2 linked regions of the Arcticibacter tournemirensis genome follow. The protein of the gene in region 1 interacts with the protein of each later gene in a pairwise test. Links are inferred from orthologs where the notes say so. Each region holds a gene or a part of one and is shown on either strand. Other genes may lie near its edges.

Region 1 (7,325 bases):
ATGAAAGTAACCGAGCAAATAGACGCTATGGAAGTATCAGCCACCAATCCTTTTAAGTTTCTTGTAGTTACCCGTATTGTCGCTACGACATTAATGATACCCATACTTGCAATGTATACCGGGTTTGTGGGTATGCTCGGATCTTTTATTAACGTGAGCCAGAATGAGCAAACCAGTTTATCCGCTTTTATAGAAGACGCATTTAAAAGTATCTCATTTCTCGATTTGTTTTCGTCGGTATTTAAAGCTACTGTTTTCGGCTTTACCATAGGAACCGTTGGTTGTTACGAGGGTTTTAACTCCTCAAAAGGTACTGAAGGTGTCGGCAAGGCTGCGAATTCTGCTGTCGTGGTATCGATGTTCCTTATTTTTATTGAAGAAATACTTGTTGTTCAGGTAGTGAACGCTATAAGGTAAGATGGAAAAGAAATTATCGCCCATAGACAGCTCGAATCATGTTATCTCTATAAAGGGGCTTGAAAAGTCTTTTGGCGACCTCAGTGTATTAAAGGGGGTAGATCTCGAGCTCTATCAGGGAGAGAATCTGGTGGTTCTCGGACGATCAGGTACAGGTAAATCGGTATTAATTAAAGTAATATCGGGACTGCTAAAGCCTGATAAAGGAGTAGTTAACGTACTGGGCCAGGAGGTCGACAAGCTCACTCCAAAAGATTTACAGAAGCTTCGGCTTAAAATAGGCTTTTCTTTTCAGAACAGCGCGCTTTACGACAGTATGACGGTACGTGAGAATCTGGAATTCCCATTGGTGCGAAATTCAAAGCATTTAAGCCGTGCCGAAAAAAACAGTGCGATTGAGTCGGTACTGGATGCTGTTGGTTTATTGCAAGCGATTAACCAGATGCCATCGGAACTTTCAGGCGGGCAGCGTAAACGTATAGGTATTGCAAGAACGTTGATCATGCGGCCTCTTATTATGCTCTACGACGAACCCACAGCCGGCCTTGATCCAATTACTTCAATAGATATAAATAATCTCATAAACGAGGTGCAAGAGCGATATAATACCTCATCTATTATAATCACCCACGACCTCACCTGTGCGAAATCGACTGGCGACAGAATTATGATGTTGTTGGAAGGACGCTTCGAGAGGCAGGGATCATTCGAAGACGTATTTAATACAGAGGATGAGAGGATTAAAACATTTTATAATTATAATTTTACAACTTGATGGAAGCTACAGAAAATAAAAGGTCTGTAATAGTAGGAATTTTCGTTCTGCTTGGAATAGTTGTTTTTGTTGCGGGTATATTTACCCTTGCCGGGCAGCAGAAACGTTTTGTAAAAAGCATCGAGCTGAATGCCGTTTTCAACGATGTTGCTGGTCTGAAAGCAGGCAATAACGTTTGGTTTTCGGGAGTGAAAGTTGGAACGGTAAAGAAAATAGACTTTTATGGAATAGCCCAGGTAAAGATAAAGATGAGCATTGAGGAGGAAGCGCAGAAGTATATACACAAAAATGCTTTTGCTCAGATCAGCTCCGAAGGCTTTATCGGGAACCGGATCATCGTCATCGACGGAGGCAGTCCAAATCTTCCCATTGTAGAGAACGGTGATATTCTGCGCGCCAAAAATTCTGTGAGCACGGATCAGATGCTCGCTGATTTACAGACAAATAACAGGAACCTGATAGATATAACAGGAAACCTTAAGATTATCAGCACCAGGATTGCAAAAGGAGAAGGAGCTATTGGCGCTCTTTTGACCGATTCGGTTATGGCGCTTAACCTGCGTGCTACCATGACTGGGCTTCGGGATGCCTCGCAGAATATTAACCGCACTGCAGTATCGCTTTCAAACTTTTCCTCTAAACTCAATACCAAAGGGGGACTGGTAGACGAGCTTTTAACGGATACCGTAGTATTTAAAGATTTAAAATCGTCAATAGCTGAAATACAGAAATTAAGCGTGTCTGCCTCTTCTCTTTCGGCAAATCTTGATAATGCCGGCAAGAAACTGAATGAAACAAACAGTCCGGTAGGTCTGCTGTTAAACGACCAGCAATCTGCTGAAAGCTTGAGAAAGACGATTATGAACCTTGAAACGAGCACAAAGAAGTTGGATGAGAATCTGGAGGCGCTTCAACATAACTTCCTGCTCAGGGGCTTTTTCAGGAAGAAAGAGAAGGAAGGCAGGAAGTGAGTTGCGGGTTGTAGGTTGTGAGTATCAAGTATCAAGTATCAAGTATCAAGTATCAAGTATCAAGTATCAAGTATCAAGTATCTAGTAAAGTTAAACGGGCAAAGGTATTAAACTCAATATTCTTACTAAACCTTTTTTGTCAATAATAATCTGATTCTGACAGTTAACGTCTGAAAGCTCAGCTTTAGCTGAATCCTGATAGCTAATCTCTGAACGCTCTGCCTGGGCTAATAGCTAACAGCTAATAGCTGAAAAAGCATGCTGCTTTTTCAAATTCCCAGCGCTTCGCAGGCTTTTTCGGCGGCTAGCTTTTCAGCATTCTTCTTGTTGTAATCGCGGCCGACCCCTTTATTCTCTCCGTCGATGAGTACACTGATTGTAAAAAGCTTGGAGCTTTCGCCTTCTTCGTTTTCAATCAGTTCAAAAGTAATATCTTTTCCCTCGCGCTGGCACCACTCTATCAGTTTGCTCTTAAAATTACTTTCTGTTTTTTCGAGCATGAGTATATCAACGTGTGGTTTGATGATCCTGTTGATAATGAAGTCTCTGGTGAAATTATATCCTTTATCGAGATATATTGCGCCGATAAGCGCCTCAAAAGCGTCTCCTAGTAAGGAGCTTTGTTTGGTTGGAAAGTTAACGATCCGGTTATCGTATTCAATCAATTCACCCAGACCAAGTTTTCTGGCAAGTTGATTAAGGTTTGCACGGCTTACAATTTTAGAACGCATTTCGGTAAGAAAGCCCTCCGTTTTGTAAGGGTACAGTTTAAAAAGTTCCTCAGCAATTACCGAACCCAGAACAGCATCTCCCAGGAATTCCAGGCGCTCATTGCTGTTCTTCGTGCCATTCTTCAAAAGAATCGCTACTGATCTGTGCCTGAACGCCATTCTGTAGAGCGTGACATTTCCAGGAACAAAACCCAACAGGTTCTTTAATAAGTTTATATACTTTCGCTTCGGGGAGAAATAAAGTTTATAAATTGTTGAGAAAGGCATCTGCTATAGAAGAATCTAGAGTAAAGAGTCAGGAATCATGTTATTAACGGATGACATTCCAGGAACAGTCATATACCAAATAATGAAATATTCGCTTTTGTTTCTATTTCGCTAACGTCCATCCGTTAAGGTGCAAACCAAACAGAATTACAGCTTTAACAAAAAACCTAACTCCCTACTAAAATTATCCTTCATATTTTTTGAAGATCACAGAAGCATTATGTCCGCCGAAACCAAACGTATTGCTCTGAGCAGCTCTTACGAGTCGCTCCTGGGCTGTGTTAAATGTCAGGTTTAAACGAGGATTAATTTCCGGATCGTCAGTAAAATGATTGATAGTAGGAGGAACAATGTTGTTTTTCACCGCCAAAATAGCAGCGATACTTTCAATTGCTCCGGCGGCTCCAAGCAGGTGGCCTGTCATTGACTTGGTAGAACTGATATTCAGGCGGAAAGCATCCTCACCAAATAAATCGATGATAGCTTTTGATTCACTGATATCACCAAGAGGAGTAGACGTACCGTGCACGTTGATATAATCAATATCAGATGTACTGAGGCCTGCGTCCTTCAGGGCATTTGTCATTACCAGTCTGGCACCCAGTCCTTCCGGGTGAGGAGCTGTGATATGATTCGCATCCGCGCTCATGCCTCCGCCGACGATTTCAGCATAGATTTTAGCACCTCTGGCTTTGGCATGTTCCAGCTCTTCCAAGATGATTGTTCCGGCACCTTCTCCCGCCACAAAACCATCGCGGTCCTTATCAAAAGGCCTTGAGGCTGTCGCCGGATCTTCATTACGGGTGGATAAGGCATGCATCGCATTGAAACCTCCCATCCCTGCTTCGTTGATGATCGCTTCCGATCCTCCGGAAATAATCACATCGGCCATCCCCAGCCTAAGGTAATTAAAGCCGTCTATCAGAGCGTTAGTTGACGAAGCGCATGCAGATACCGTTGAAAAATTAGGACCTCTGAGGCCATATTTTATCGAGATGTGCCCTGGCGCAATATCGAGGATCATCTTGGGAATGAAGAATGGATTATAACGGGGGGTGCCGTCGCCTTTAGCAAAATTGCTTACTTCGTCGAGGAATGTCTTCAATCCTCCAATCCCTGATCCCCAGATTACACCAATGCGATTGGTATCCGATGTGTCAAAATCTAATCCTGAGTCAATAACAGCCTCATCGGTCGAAACCAATGCGTATTGAACAAAAGGATCCAGCTTACGTACTTCTTTTCTGTCGAGGAAATCTTCCGGTTTGAAGTTCTTTACTTCACAGGCAAACTTAGTTTTGAAGTTTGTAGCATCAAACCGTGTAATCGGAGCAGCGCCGCTCACCCCATTGATGAGGCCGTTCCAATACTCTGTAACGGTATTTCCAATTGGGGTGAGCGCACCAAGTCCTGTTACTACAACTCTTTTTAGCTCCATTTATAGTGTGGCAGCGTGAATTACTTTACGTTTTTTTCTAAATAAGCGATAGCCTGGCCTACTGTACCGATAGTTTCGGCCTGGTCATCAGGTATAGCCACGTTGAACTCTTTTTCGAACTCCATAATCAATTCTACGGTGTCCAAAGAGTCTGCACCCAGATCATTTGTAAATGATGCTTCAGGTGTCACTTCGCTCTCATCTACACCTAATTTTTCAACGATAATTGCTTTTACTCTTGAAGCGATATCAGACATAGTTTTTATTATTTTAATGGTTAAAAATTCTGTGCAAAGAAAAATAAATTCTGATAAATATCAAACCTTTTTGTTTTTGGTTAAAAATGAATAACATGGCTCAATAATTGTTATTCTTTCGTACCTTCGTGCCGTTTTTTATTGCATTTTGAATAGACTTACTCTAAAATACGAACCAGACCTCGATTTTGTTTTAATCGCAATAACCTCTTCATTGAAGGATTATATGCTTTGTTTTAAAATCAATAAGCAATTATCGATCGGTTTTGTTCGTATTACAGAACTGCCTCTTCAGTTAAGTGCCTCAGGAGAAACGGTTTATTTTTCAAGATATCATTATCAGATACCCGAAACAGAAACTGATTTTTTCCTGTTAGCAAATAAAGGTACAGAAGGATATTTAATTCCCGAAATGAAAAGAGTAGATTATTTTATCCTGATAAAGAATTATTTAGATGAAGAGGACATGGAAAGCTTTCTGGACGGGATTAATAAGATTCCCGAGGTAGTAGTTGCTGCAGAAGTAAATCCCGAAAAGTTAAAATCTAAAGAAAATCTGATATTTTAGCACAAATTAATTTAAGTGTAACATATTTACACTAATACACATACCATATTTAATAGGTTAAGATGAGACAAGTTCACAAACGGACAAAGATAGTGGCAACATTAGGGCCTGCCTCGGCAAGCAAGGAAACGCTGCTAAGTATGATCAAGGTAGGGGTAAATGTTTGTCGCCTCAATTTTTCGCATGGCAGTCAGGCAGATCACCAGAAAGTTATCGATACAATCCGTGATATTAATCAGAAGTATAAGATCCACGTGGGAATCCTTGCTGATTTGCAGGGCCCTAAGATCAGGATAGGAATGGTTAAAGACGGCGGGATCCAGCTGATCAACGGAAATCAGATCGATATCACTACTAACGAAATGATAGGAGATGAACAGCAGATCTATATTACCTATTCGAATTTTCCGAAAGATGTAAGAGCAGGCGAAATTATCCTTCTCGACGACGGAAAACTTCAGTTGCGCGTACTCGACACCAATAACAAAGACAAGGTTACCTGCGAGGTTGTTCACGGAGGAATTCTTACATCACGTAAGGGAGTGAACCTTCCAAATACAAAAATATCTATACCAAGTCTTACTGAAGAAGACCTGAGCAACCTTGAATTTGCACTTGCAAACGATGTTGAATGGATCGGGCTCTCTTTCGTTCGTACCGGCGAAGATATCATCGATCTGAAGCGGATCATTAACCGCAGCGGAAAAATGGCCAGGGTAATAGCCAAAATTGAAAAACCTGAAGCTGTTGATAATATCGACGAGATCATCAGAGCTACTGACGGCGTGATGGTTGCCCGTGGTGATCTCGGAGTTGAGATGCCAATGGAGCAGGTTCCTGTTCTTCAGAAGATGATCGTACGCAAATGCCGTGAGGCCTCCAAGCCGGTTGTAATTGCAACACAGATGCTGGAAAGTATGATCACTACTCCCCGTCCTACCCGTGCTGAAGTAAACGACGTGGCCAATTCTGTATTGGATGGCGCCGATGCGGTAATGCTTAGCGGTGAAACTTCAGTTGGAGAATTTCCTGTGATCGTAGTAGATACAATGAGCAAGATCATCAGGAACATTGAGGAAACAGCGTATCCGTACTATACACCGAAAAAACTGGATGTAAATTCTGCAACCTACATGGCTGATGCTGTGTGTGGTTCTGCTGTTTATCTTTCAGAAAAGACGAATGCCTGTGGCATCATATCAATGACTTCTTCGGGCTACACCGCTTTCGAAATTTCGAGCCACCGCCCGAAAGCTACGACCTACATTTTCACAAATAACAAAAATCTGCTGAATACCCTCAGCCTTCTTTGGGGCGTACGTGGTTTTTACTATGATAAGCAGGAAAGTACCGACCGGACTATCAGCGATGTTAACCGCATCCTAAAAGAAGAAAAGATGATCATGCCGGGCGATGCTGTAATTAATACAGCGGCCATGCCGATAGAAAAGCGCGGCAAAACCAACATGATCCGGGTGACGGTGGTTGATTAGGCTATTGGCAATTAGCTATTGGCGAATAAAGGTATTAAATAAAAGAGGTTGCTTCTAGCCAGGCAACCTCTTTTATTTTGACTATAAACATTACAGAAAACGCTTAGCACGTCCAAATAATTATCCTTGCTACTGCTAACTGCCAACAGCCAATAGCCAATAGCTTCTTTATAGTTTTCCACAAATTAAATGTTTCAGAATCAACGTTCTCTAACACATTTCAAGCAGTGAAAGGGGTACGGTTTGCAGGCATGTGGAAAACCAGAATTCACTTCAGTTAACCTTAATGTTAATTTTGAGTAAAAACCCCTTAAAATTACGGGGTCTATCTATTGGGGAACATACCAAAACTAAAATTTAAGACATTAATAATATAAAAAGTACTCAAACTATGAGCAAAAAAACAGC
Region 2 (7,626 bases), 2.7 Mb from region 1 along the record:
TTTAAATGTGTCCTTTAATGTACCTGATTGTTTCGGTTCATTGGGACTTCTGAAGCTGCTGCATCCTGCCGACAGAAGAATCGACAGTATGCTTGTTAAAATAAATGAATCTCTCATAAAGAACTAATATAAAGCGTGTGTATCCCCAGATTTTTTGGTCAGTGTTAGAGAACAAAACTAAGATACAGGGTGCAGGAGAGTGGGGAGTATTAGCTAATTTTATGAGACAAATGTTTACGCGACGGCTCTCAGCCGTGCAAAATACGGTTTTTAGTACCCCACGGCATGATCCTTCGGAAATTCTTTACCGTTCCAGGCTTTTTTCTGCGTCCATTCTTTTGCGGGCGAAGTCCAGAACGAATGATCAGCGGGAAGCCCCAATGGTAAGAATATAAGCGACGTAAGATACAGGCTGCCATTGTTTGTGTAACTGTCGGCTATTCCAGGCTGATGTCCGGCAAACCCAAGTTGAAGAAAGCCTCCTGTGTTAAAATTACCATCAACAGAGAACATTCTCTTCATGGCGGAGGTAAGGGCAGAACGCACCTGTCCTTCAGAAAGCTCTTCTGGAAGTTCCTTCTTCAGCGCAAGCAAAGCCAATGGCTGGAATACCCCTAAACGGTAGGTCATCGAGCGGCCGAATACAGGAAAGCTGCCTTCGGGAGAAATAAAACGTTCGAGAATTGCGCCGTACCGCTGCATTCTCTTTTTCGCCGTTTCAAGCTGGGCAGGTCTGGCCAGTTTCTTCTTTACCAGCTCTTCAAGCACCTCCACATACATCGGTTGTATCACATAGCTGTTGTAATAATCGAATGCAAAGTGTTCTCCGTCCGAATACCATCCGTCCCCAACATACCATTCGTCTATTTTGCGAAGAGCGCTGGTGATCCGGTACGAATCGTATTGCGCGTCGGCGGTCATCAAAAATGTCTCAACCATAGCAGAGAATAACAGCCAGTTGGTATAAGGCGGATTAATGCGCCTTAACTGCTGGAACTCGGCTATATATCGTTTTTTTGTTACGTCATCCAGGGGCTTCCATAGTTGCTCAGGTGCCCTGAGGAAGCTATTTGCAAGGAAGGCTGCATCTACTAAAGGCTGTCCCTCTTTCCGCCAAAGCAGGTAATCCGGACTTTCGGGATCGACAGCCTGAGCGTAGCTCTTTAGCGCCCACTCACGCAGCTGTTTCCTTTGTTTTCCTTCCGGAGTGTTGTCGTCGGGAAGACTTAACCAGGGAGCCAGTCCCGACATGAGCCGTCCGAAGCATTCCATATATGAAACCTTTTTATCTCTCCCGTCCCAGCTCGGGCTTAGCTCCAGCTGCATTTTCTCCGACAGTTTGCCTTCGCTCATATTGCTTAAAACAGGCGCTGCCATTTTATACAGCAGGGTCGTCCAGTACGCCCGGTCATTGTTCTTTTCAGGAATTAACCAGTTTTTTTTCTGCTGCGCTGAAACCGAAGCAACTAAACAGATCGTAAGAATGCCAATAAAGATTTTAGTTTTCATATAATGCTTTCTCTTTTACAAATATGGTCGTTTAAAGAAAATTATCTTGTTTAAATACTGGTCAATATGATTTTAATTTAGTTCAATCGGATGTTCCGCTTCGTACCCGCTTCAGAAATGCTTCAGAGTGGAAAGCCACCACTTAGCGACCATGCTTTGTCTTTCTCCCGTGCTTCTTCGATAAAAATCGAAGAAGCACGGGAGCGAGCGGCAAGATGCTACGTAGATAGCCTCATTCGGTTTTGGACAGGTATGCTTTCTCTACTGGGGAAATAAATTTCAATTATGAGCAAATGTTCATTATTATTGTGCATTATTTATGGCGCGAATAAAGAAATCAAGAGTAATACAGCGGGCTCCGTCTTTTTCGGGATTTAAGCCTTTTGGTATTCAAACATCGTCGGGCGAAGAGGTGGTACTTCATCTTGAAGAATATGAATCCATTAAACTCTGCGATTATGATCATCTTACACATGAACAGGCTGCTAAGGCAATGAACGTGTCGAGGCCTACTTTCACAAGGGTTTACCAGAGCGCCAGAAATAAAATTGCCAGGGCATTTGTAGAAGCTTCGGGTATCCGTCTGGAGGGAGGTCATTCTATTGTTGGAATCAACTGGTACTCATGCTCTTGCTGTGAGATCAGCTTTTCTTGTGTAACGGATGATCAGCCAGCCTGTCCTTTTTGTCTTTCAGTAAACCTGTCTAATGTTGAGCAACAATGATTATTGCCATAGCCCTTCATAACAATACCTTAAACTCACCCGTGCATCTTCAGTTTGGCCGCTGTTCTTTTTTTGCCTTCTATAACGGTGAATCGGACAAGGTTACTTATTTAGAAAATACTGAAAAGGACAGCCTGAAGGATACGGGCATAGCCATCGCTTCAATGCTCCTTTCAAAAAGGGTTTCGGCGGTAGTGGCAGGCCGTTTCGGCGTGAAAGTGGCAGATTATTTAAGAGGAAAACAAGTGCAGATGATCATCCCCCATAGGAAAGACACGACATTGGCGGATATCCTGAAAAAGGTTAATTCACACAAGTAGAACAACGTAATGAAAATGAATATGAAAATAGCAATAGCCGTTTCGGGAACCGATGTTTCCGGGCATTTTGGAAGTGCAGAAGCCTTCAGGATATTTACCCTGGAACCTTCGGGACAAGTAACCGAAACTGAAATCATACAAGGATCGGGAGAGTGCGGATGCAGGTCGGGAATAGCAACCGTTTTGGCCGAACATGGGGTAGAAGTACTACTGGCGGGAAGTATGGGTACCGGCTCGTACACGCTGTTACGGCGTAATCGTATTGTGGTTTTAAGAGGATGTTCGGGCGAAGCAACCACCGTTTTAAGAGATTTCCTTGATGGTCGTCTTTCCGATCAGGGAAGTAATTGTTCAGTGCATGGCGAAGATCACGGGGAAGGGCATGTATGTAATCACCATCACAAATGATAAGTTTCAGTACTAAATTAAGAGTCCAGTATTGCGATACAGACCAGATGAGCTTTGCACATCATTCCAATTATGTGAAATATTTCGAACTGGCGAGGCTGGAATTGTTGAGGAGCATAGGGGTTTCCTATGTTTCAATTGAGGAAGCTGGCTTTATCCTGCCGGTTGTAGACGTTAAAATACATTACATTAAGCCCGCTTTCTACGACGATGAACTTCTGATTGAAACCAGGCTTCCTGCTTTAAAAGGCGCAAGGATTGTATTTCTCTATCATGTAACCAATCAGCATGGGAAGCTCATCTGCGAAGGGGAAACGACGCTGGCATTTGCTGGTAAAGTCAACAAAAGGGCCTGCCATCCGCCTGCCTTTTTTATTAACGCTGTTCATAATGCGGAAGTAGCGGTGTGATTGTCGCGTTTTTTTAGATCACTGTCGATCCGGTCATTCCACTTCGCCTGTGCCGCTGCATTCATTCCGTGGGAAGTTTCAATGTCATATGCCTTTTGCATAGCGTGCATATCTCTTAAGGAATCAAGATACTGCATGTTAAGGAAAGCTTCATATGTATCAGGGGTAAGTTTCTCAGTCAAAACCTTTTGTTTAAACTGTTCGGCTATGATTTTTACAATATCAAAATGCCGTTGCTCGTGGTTTAAGGCATATTGGTTTCTTCCAGCGGAACTGGCCCAGCAGGCGCTTTTAGGCAGATAAGCTTTCATTGCGACATCAACATAGATAGTCTCATTTTTTAGCTTCGCATCCTGTATATAACCAAGACCGGGAATCACGAGTGCCTGGTATTTGTTTGAATGTATATTCTGCGACTGAAAATCACCCCAGGTTAGCTTTCTTTCAGGTGAATAGTATATCGTGTCGCCCTCAGGCTGCTCTCTGTAATCCGAAAAGTTGAACCTAACATCCCTGGCGAGCCGCCAATCGGATTTTACATTGGCCTTCATCCAGTTATCAAAACTAACCAAAGCAGTTCTTAAAATATTGCGGATATGGCTTTCTACAGAAGTCGTATTGCCAACCGGCCGGGTATAGCGTAACGCGAACTTTGGAGACGTGAGAGGGGCTACACCATATTCTTTTGTCAGTCCAAAAGAGAGATGCAGCTTTATGCGACCTTCAATGCTGCCATCGGGAAGGGTCGCTTCGCTCACTTTTAATTCATTCAGGCCGATAGTGACCGCCCTTAACGACCTGTCTTTTTGTAGATTTTTGGATAAATAGTTGTTGACTGCTGCTATTGCACCGCCATGCAGATCTGTCGTCTTAACTATTGTCTGATCTGCCGCATTTTTTATGACCAGCGAAGCGACGGCTCCTTTACTGGTTCTTTCGTCTGCGATGGTCGCGATATAATATCCCGTAGGCTTCAGTACGATCGGCGAATTCTCCAGTACTATTTGCGCTGATGTCTGAAAGCTATTGATCAGTATCAGTCCTGTAACAATGAATAGTAGTTGTATTTTATATGTCTTATATGTCCTTCGCAGTTTCATTCCCACTTTCCATACATCTAACGCATTTATCTCATAAGTAGTATCAGCGGTGTTGCGTTAATGTTCTTGCAATTGACACATAGCTCAACCCGAAATAGCGAGTACATAATCGAGATCGCAGTCAGGTTCCTCCAAAGGAATATTCCGGTAGTAAGGCTTGCCAAGTAAGCGCACTTCTTGACTTGATGATAGGCCTGGCAAGCTGACCGTTCTTTTTTCACCATTGGAGGCATTTCCCTGCAATAATCCGTAAGCCTCTTCCGAAATGATAAGGTCGTTATTCAGCTCTTTTGTTTTCGCCTGCAAGCGTGATGCTATGTTGACAGGTAAACCCATTACCGATAATTGCTGCTGTTGCGACTCAAGTCCGAATTGCCCGACGACAACACTGCCAGTATGCATGCCTATGCCAATTTCGAGCGGATTCTGCCGATATTCCGCGGCATATGCGTCATTAAACAACTGAACCGACTCAAGCATCATCCTTGCGGCCTGATAGCTTTGATTTGCCGCTTCTTTGATAGAAGATCCGAATCCGAAAACGGCATAAAGGCTGTCTCCTGCCATCTCTACAACGGTGCCTTTGAACGTTTTTATAATCTTATTAAACATGGAAAACAACCGATGCACTACCTCGATAACTTCTCTGGCTGGTCGCGATTCCATCAAACCAGTAAAATTCCGGATATCTAAAAACAAGATTGCCAGTTCTTCTTCAGCATCGGCAGGCGGAAGGATATTCGGGTAGGCAACAGCAGTTGGTGCGTAGGAGGATGTAGAGCTAATTTTCATTGGGTTATCATTATCGTTTTTTGAAGTAGACGAACAAGTATTTAAAACATTTTAAATTTTCTTTCAGAAAATGCTTTCGTAACTTTTAAATGACAAAATATGCAACTGTTTGGGTTGGATTCACTATGATCAGATTTGCTCCTGGGAAAATACCATCTGCTAATGAATAAGATTGAGAAGATGATTGCTATTTATTAATTTAGCGAAAAATACCTCAACACACATATCCAAAAAATATAAAATGAAAAAGTCTTTTGTTAAGAATGTCTTCGCGCTGCTGCTTATTGCTTTTTACAGTCTGTCTGTTCAGGCGAAAGATGTAATTAAAATATTGGCCATAGGGAACAGCTTTTCTGATGATGCTGTCGAAAACTACCTCTACGAACTTGCTAAAGCTGCCGGTGATAGTCTGGTTATTGGAAACGCCTATATCGGTGGATGTTCATTAGAAACACATAATAAAAACGCCGGTTCAAACGCGGCGGCTTATTCTTACAGAAAGATTGTAGGCGGTAAAAAGACGACAATCGCTAATAGCACCTTGCTATCCTGTATTAAAGATGAACCCTGGGACTATATTAGCTTCCAGCAAGCGAGCCCGAATTCAGGGATATATGCAACCTACTTTCCATATTTAACCGACCTGATGAAATATACTAAAAGTAATGCAACCAATCATCGTGTTAAATTTATACTGCACCGCACCTGGGCCTATGCTAAAACATCATCGCATACCGGTTTCGCAAATTACCATAACAATCAGGATGAAATGTACCGGGCAATTGTTGATGCAACCAGGAAAGTTGTAAAAGAGGTAAAGGGCTTTAAACTTCTTATTCCATCCGGAACGGCCATTCAGAACGCCAGGACAAGTGCCATAGGAGATAATCTTTGCAGGGACGGCTATCACCTGGAGCTGACTTACGGTCGTTACACTGCCGCATGCACCTGGTTTGAAGCCCTTACGGGCAAAAGCGTAGTAGGCAACACGTATGTCCCTGAAACAATAAATAGCTCAAAAGCTAAAATAGCTCAGAATGCTGCGCATTATGCGATACGCAAACCTGATGAAGTAACTTCCATGGCCTCGTTTAGTTTATAACGAGGCCATAGATATTATTTTACGCGCTCGATATACTCGCCCGTACGTGTATCGACTTTGATTTTATCGCCCTGGTTCACAAATAAAGGAACTTTTATTTCGATACCGGTTTCTGTGGTAGCATATTTCTGTGCGCCCGAAGAAGTGTCGCCTTTAACAGCCGGCTCGGTATAGGTGATTTCCAGCTCTACAGAATTCGGCGCCTGAGCCATAATTGGCTCTCCGCTCTCCAAAGAAACGATCACGTTCATGCCTTCCTTTATAAACTTTGCGGCTGGCCCGAAAAGTGATTTTGGAATATTGAACTGATCGAAGGTGACGTTATCCATAACCACAAAGTAGTCGCCTTCTTCATACAGATATTGGTAGTCATTGCTTTCTACCCGGCAGATTTCCACCTGCTCGTCAGTCCCTAAACGGGCCTCTACGATCTTTCCGGTTTTGATATTGCGAAACTTGCCTAAGTAAAAGGCTCCGCCTTTACCTGGTGTACGGTGTAATATTTCTGCAACTGTCACCAGTTCGCCGTTGAAACGTAAGATGTTTCCCGATTTTATTTCGGATGCCTTTGCCATAAAGAATAATTGTAAAATTTGAGCTCAAAGATATATGAAAATGTCTTTGCAAAATTAAAATCTGAATTTCATTGCTGCATAAGGGTACCACCCTTCTTTCGAATAGCCTGCCAAAAGCCTGAATAAGGTAATTTGTGCCGGAGCAAAATACACGCCGGCCCCGGTTCCGTTATGCCAGGTTGATGAACGCTCTCCTTTCTCCCATACTCTTCCAATATCGTAGAACGCCATAAATCCGAATTGTCCGGGCAGGATGTAACTGGCGAAATCCGACGCTTTGATCCTCAGCTCAAGATTATTATATACCATGTGCTGACCGGCGAACCGGTACTGGCGGTACCCAAGCAGATTGTCGTGCCCGCCGAGGAACAACGACTGGTAAAAAGCTGTTTTACCCGCCGAGATACCCCCACCGAGACGTTCAGCAATGACGACCGTCGATTTCTTATTCAGACTTTTATAAAAGGCAAGCTCTGGCAGAACCTGCAGAAATGATCTGGAATAGTCATTAAGTCCTTTGTATCCTTGTATCCTGATGTTTACGTACGTTCCCCAGGAAGGCAGGATCGCGTTATTCCTTTTATCGCTGTTAAAATTAATAACAAAGCCGGCGTGGGCTTTCTCTTTTGAAACGGTGAGGCTGTCGTATGAATTAATAAGCGAAGAATTGCTGATGATCCGGCCCA

Evidence for each region.
Region 2: the proteins of BDE36_RS01385 (region 1) and BDE36_RS12785 interact in binary tests that used the Escherichia coli proteins (3 or more experiments, as listed by UniProt). The link is inferred for Arcticibacter tournemirensis from one-to-one orthologs.

The regions. Positions count from the first base shown.
Region 1 is NZ_VFPL01000001.1:319,976-327,300, reverse strand. The notes cover bases 3,239-5,901. They hold BDE36_RS01385 (acyl carrier protein), read right to left. Parts: upstream 4,857-5,901; coding sequence 4,620-4,856; downstream 3,239-4,619. Other genes in these bases: pyk (pyruvate kinase), read left to right, coding at 5,487-5,901; BDE36_RS01380 (IPExxxVDY family protein), read left to right, coding at 5,005-5,424; fabF (beta-ketoacyl-ACP synthase II), read right to left, coding at 3,346-4,599. Outside these bases: BDE36_RS01410 (MlaE family ABC transporter permease), read left to right, coding at 1-417; BDE36_RS01405 (ABC transporter ATP-binding protein), read left to right, coding at 419-1,192; BDE36_RS01400 (MlaD family protein), read left to right, coding at 1,192-2,163; rnc (ribonuclease III), read right to left, coding at 2,433-3,161; more of pyk, read left to right, coding at 5,902-6,917; BDE36_RS01370 (vitamin B12-dependent ribonucleotide reductase), read left to right, coding at 7,309-7,325. UniProt on the Escherichia coli protein: Carrier of the growing fatty acid chain in fatty acid biosynthesis.
Region 2 is NZ_VFPL01000001.1:3,035,301-3,042,926, forward strand. Bases 1,701-4,664 are described here. They hold BDE36_RS12785 (acyl-CoA thioesterase), read left to right. Parts: upstream 1,701-2,957; coding sequence 2,958-3,371; downstream 3,372-4,664. Other genes in these bases: BDE36_RS12770 (DUF134 domain-containing protein), read left to right, coding at 1,829-2,233; BDE36_RS12775 (NifB/NifX family molybdenum-iron cluster-binding protein), read left to right, coding at 2,230-2,553; BDE36_RS12780 (NifB/NifX family molybdenum-iron cluster-binding protein), read left to right, coding at 2,575-2,961; BDE36_RS12790 (hypothetical protein), read right to left, coding at 3,347-4,471; BDE36_RS12795 (adenylate/guanylate cyclase domain-containing protein), read right to left, coding at 4,556-4,664. In the rest of the region: BDE36_RS12760 (endo-1,4-beta-xylanase), read right to left, coding at 1-117; BDE36_RS12765 (DUF2264 domain-containing protein), read right to left, coding at 271-1,509; more of BDE36_RS12795, read right to left, coding at 4,665-5,263; BDE36_RS12800 (DUF4886 domain-containing protein), read left to right, coding at 5,505-6,365; efp (elongation factor P), read right to left, coding at 6,380-6,940; BDE36_RS12810 (BamA/TamA family outer membrane protein), read right to left, coding at 6,995-7,626.